One region of the Rhizobacter sp. P5_A1 genome, then DNA from elsewhere that is predicted to be linked to it. Evidence: riboswitches for the same ligand, from Rfam matches in the RefSeq annotation. Region 1 holds a riboswitch; the other holds the start of a gene.
What was found. Region 1 has a riboswitch for glycine ahead of AC1DTW_RS18745 (D-amino acid dehydrogenase). Riboswitches for the same ligand answer to the same signal wherever they lie in the genome.
Positions count from the first base shown of each region.

Region 2: linked by a shared signal. The riboswitch ahead of gcvT (glycine cleavage system aminomethyltransferase GcvT) and the one ahead of AC1DTW_RS18745 (D-amino acid dehydrogenase) in region 1 are both predicted to bind glycine.

Region 1 covers NZ_JBFUKR010000018.1:15,988-18,372, reverse strand. Annotated here, with positions in the region: gene AC1DTW_RS18745 (D-amino acid dehydrogenase) at 1-1,147, opposite strand, end outside; glycine riboswitch at 1,231-1,336, opposite strand; glycine riboswitch at 1,341-1,437, opposite strand; gene AC1DTW_RS18740 (mandelate racemase/muconate lactonizing enzyme family protein) at 1,968-2,385, shown strand, end outside.
Region 2 covers NZ_JBFUKR010000009.1:24,412-26,796, forward strand. Annotated here, with positions in the region: gene rlmD (23S rRNA (uracil(1939)-C(5))-methyltransferase RlmD) at 1-876, opposite strand, end outside; glycine riboswitch at 906-1,018, shown strand; glycine riboswitch at 1,027-1,138, shown strand; gene gcvT (glycine cleavage system aminomethyltransferase GcvT) at 1,191-2,306, shown strand; gene AC1DTW_RS12015 (acyltransferase family protein) at 2,346-2,385, shown strand, end outside.

The sequences.
Region 1 (2,385 bases):
GGTTCGGCAGCTTCGTCGCGCCAATCAGTGGCACGTTGCTCGGCGTTGCAGGACGAAGCCCGGTCCAGAATTGGGCTTGATTCGTGTCGCCTGCGCCCGGGAACAATTGCTCGACGCGCCGCACGATCGCTTCGCAGCGAACGCGGTTCAAGTCGCGGTCGTAGCCGTTGAGTTCAGCCGTCCCGGCGATGCGCATGCGGTCGCCCGACGCGGAGGTGTAGCGCGAGAACACGAGCTTGAACTCGTCGTCGGTCAGCGAGACCTGATGGGCCTTCGACGCATCCATCACCGGGAGCGTCACCGAGTAGCCCTTGGCCGGGTAGATCGGCAGCCGGATGCCCAGCGGCGCAGCGTAGAGCGGACTGAGCGAGCCCAATGCAAGCACGAACGCGTCGCCGCGAATGCGTTGGAATCGACCTTCGCGGTCGGTCGCTTCGACGTGGTCGATGCTCCCACCGGCTTCGCGCAGCGCGGTCACGGTGTGGCTCATGCGGAATTGCACGCCGGCGGCGGCGGCGAGCTTGACGAGTTCTCGCGCGAAGCGGTTGGCATCGCCCGATTCGTCCTCGGCGGTGTACGTGGCGCCCGCGAGTTGCGGCCGGATGTGGGCCAGAGCGGGCTCGATACTCACCGCCTCGTCGGCCGAAATGACTTGGCGCTCGCAGCCGAGCGCTCGCATTTGTTCGGCGGGCTTCAGTGCGCCGTCGAATTCCTTTTGTGTCGTGTAGAAATGCAGGATGCCCTGCGTGCGCTGATCGTAACTAAGGCCGGTGTCGCGGCGTAGCTGCTGCAAAGTGTCGCGGCTGTAAGTGCCGAGGCGCACGATCTGCTCAATGTTGTGGCGCGTGCGTGCCGGCGTGCATTCGCGCAAGAACTGCAGGCCCCAAAGCCACTGGCGCAGGTCGGCGCGTACGCGAAACAACAAAGGTGCGTCCTCCTTGCCCAGCCACTGAAGCACCTTCAGGGGCGCGCTCGGATTGGCCCAAGGCTCCGCGTGGCTGACCGAAATCTGCCCGCCGTTGGCGAAGCTGGTTTCGGCAGCCGGAGTGGCTTGGCGATCGATCACGGTCACTTCATGACCGAGTTGCTGGAGGTAGTAAGACGAGGTCACGCCGAGAAGGCCGGCGCCAAGAACGATCACGCGCATGTCGAGAACCCTGGGGGTTGGCGCTTGAACAGAACAAAACGGAAGCTGCAAGAAAGAAAGCAACCGGAACGCATGTCCAAGTTGCCGCTCCCCCTGTCCTCGGTACCTGAGAGATTCACCCTCTGCGCCCGCAGCGGGTTTGCTCCTTCGGTGCATCACGCGAAGTGATGGCTCTCCAGACGGCTCTGACGGTTGGTGCAGTACAGGCTCGCTTGAGCCGACCTGAGCGTTTATGGGAGTTTGCGCCTTCGGTGGGGCCACCAAGTGGCCCGCTCTCCTGCAGAGCGCGGAGCTTACTGAGGTTGCCGACGGACGTCAAGGAAGTTGCACCGATGCGCCCAGGCCCGCATCACTCAACAGCGTCAACGCCCTCTTGCAAATGTCGCTCGAATCGTTCGACAAGCGAGTGCATAGCTTGTCTGGCTTGTACGAACTCGTCTGAGGCCCCGCGCATCGCTAAGTCTGCTTCGTAAGCAGCTCGCGAGTCAAAGCCGCACTCCCAACGCACGTCGGGCCCTGCTCCCTCGAGTTTGCAAAATGTTCGGCCAGCAGGCAGGCCCAGTTTCAGACGCACCGCGGTCGCGCGGCGGCGCTGCGCAAGCACGTCCTCGGCGCGTCCCGGGAGAGCGTAGTAGTTGGTGATTTCGATGACCATGGGTGCCCCATTTTTTTGCCGCTTTCGGGCGGCCAAGACCTGGTGGACGAGTGACGCACTCGCGCATGCTTGACAGAAATTCCATTTGATCACAAACTGTGATCACGGTAAACACCGATTTGCGGATCGCTCTGGTTCGGGCCGCCTACTACACGAGGAGACGCTATGCCAACCATCAAATCTGTCGAAACCGTGCTTGTTCAGTTGCCAACGCGGCGAGAGCACAAGTGGACCGGACTGACCGAAGTGATCGGACGCTATCTGTTGACTCGGATCACCGACAGCGACGGACGCATTGGCTGGGGAGAGGCGCCCGCGCTGAAGGATTGGGGCGGCGAATTCGGGCGCTACTTCGGCGAATCGACCCTCATCGCAAAGGCCGTGATTGAAAGCTATCTGGCCCCTGCGCTCGTCGGTGTCGACCTGGGAAACTTCGCCGAGATGCACGCCCGGATGGACGCAGCCATCAAAGGCTACCCCTACGCAAAAGCTTCGTTGGACTTTGCGGCTTACGACGTGACCGGCCGATGGCTCGGGCTGCCAGTGCACATGCTGCTGGGCGGCAAAGTGCGATCGCATATTG
Region 2 (2,385 bases), on a different contig from region 1:
GTCGGCGCGCGCATCGAGCAGCCGCAGCGCGCGCGTCACCAGCACACGATTGATGTGCGGGTTGACCTGCGTGAAATCCGTCGGCTTGAACGGCATCTCGATGCCAAACTCGGGCAGCGCGTAGGCCAGTTCCGGGCCACCTTCGTCGAGCCGGTGCACCGTGTCCGGCCCCTTCGGCTGCAACCACCACTGAACGCCTCGGCTCGCGCCGAACGCGCGCAGGCGGTCGAGGTCGGCACTCGTCAGCGGCTCGAGGTGGCGCAGCACGAGCGCCGTCACCGTGTCGCCGACCGCGAGCTCGATCTGCGGCAGGCGATCGCGCTGGTCCATCGCGGCGACGAGCTCGCGCAGCGGTACGAGCAACGCGCTGACATGCGGCGGCACGACCTCGCAGCTGTCCATGTCGGCGACGAAACTCGACTTGCGCTCATGGAAGCCGACCAGTACCTTGCCCTTCTTCGCGACAAAGCGCACCGACAGCCGCGCCCGGTAGCGATAGCCCCAGGCCGGCCCCTCGATCGGTCGCAGCATCCGCTCGGCCTTGACCTTGCCGAGGTGCCAGAGCGCGTCTTCGAGCGCGCGCTGTTTCGTCGCAACCTGTGCACCCACGTGGAAGTGCTGCATCTTGCAGCCCCCGCAGGTGCCGAAGTGCGGGCAGCGCGGCTCGACGCGCTGCGAGCTCTCGCGTCGCAGCGCGATCATCGACGCCTGCTCCCAGTTGTTCTTGCGCCGGTTCACACGCACCTGCACCTGCTCGCCGGGCAACGCATCCTCGACGAACACCACCTTGCCTTCGGCGTTGTGGGCGACGCCCTGGGCCTCGAGATCGAGCGACTCGATCGTCAGCCATTCACCTGTCTCTTTCACTGCAGTCATGGGTCGACATTATCCGGGCGCTGCTACACTTCGCGCCGTCAGGAGAGAGCAGCCCGATCCGTCGCTCGACGGCTCGGGAGGCCGCCGAAGGCGCAGAGCCCGCAAGGTTCGAACGCTCAGGCAAAAGGACTGGCAAGCGCTTCATCCGAAGCGTTCCTCGCTGGAGAGAGGCCCGCCCCGAGCGGGTCCACCGAAGGGGCAAGCGGCAGGCTCGAAAGGGCACGCCGCCAATCTCTCAGGTAAAGCGGACAGAGAGGGCAAGCCGGTGCGATCATGTCGCGTCGGTCCGCAAGAATTGCCCTCGGAGATCCGCCATGTCCAACGCCCTCGCCACGACCCCGCTGCACGCATTGCACCTCGAACTCGGTGCCAAGATGGTGCCCTTTGCCGGCTACGACATGCCGGTCTCGTACCCGGCCGGCATCCTCTCCGAACATCGCCATTGCCGCGACTCGGCCACGCTGTTCGATGTCTCGCACATGGGCCAGCTGCGCCTCGTGGGCGCCGATGCCGCGAAGGCGCTCGAGTCGCTCGTGCCGATGGACGTGATCGACCTGGCGGTCGGCAAGCAGCGCTACGCGTTCTTCACGAACAGCAGCGGCGGCATCCTCGACGACCTGATGATCACGCGACGCGAGAATGACCTGTTCCTGATCGTCAATGCCGCCTGCAAGGCCGCCGACATCACCCACCTCGTCACCCATATCGGCCACCGCTGCACCGTGCAGCCCTTGCCCGATCGCGCGCTGCTGGCGTTGCAGGGGCCGAAGGCGGCGAAGGCCCTGACCCGTCTGAACGCCGAGGTCGCGAGCCTCACATTCATGACCGGCCGCGGCTTCGTGCTGGCCGGCGCCGATTGCTTCGTGACCCGTTCCGGCTACACCGGCGAAGACGGCTTCGAGATCTCGGTACCGGCGGACCAGGCCGAAGCGCTCGCCCGCGCGCTGCTCGATCTCCCCGAGGTCCGGCCCGCCGGCCTGGGCGCGCGCGATACGCTGCGGCTCGAAGCCGGCCTGTGCCTGTACGGCCACGACATCAACGAGACGACAACGCCGGTCGAGGCCGGGCTGACCTGGGCGATCCAGAAAGTGCGCCGCGCCGGCGGCGCGCGCCACGGCGGCTACCCCGGCGCGGCGGCGATCGATGCACAACTGGCGGCCGGCGCGGCGACGCGCCGGGTCGGCCTCGTCGGCCTCGAGCGCGTGCCGGTGCGCGAGGGCGCAACCATCGTCGATTCGCATGGCCGCAAACTCGGCGTGGTCACCAGCGGCACGCTCGCGCCGAGCGTCAACGAGCCGATCGCAATGGCCTACCTCGCGGCGAACCACGCCTTGCCGCATCACGAGGTCTATGCCGAGGTGCGCGGCAAACGCCAGCCGATGCGCGTCAGCCCGATGCCGTTCGCGCCGCACCGCTACTTCCGCGGCTGAGCAACATCGCGAATCTGCCAGCCGCTGACGACCTTGCCCATGCAACGCGATCACCGCGACACGAGCCTGCTCGTGCGGC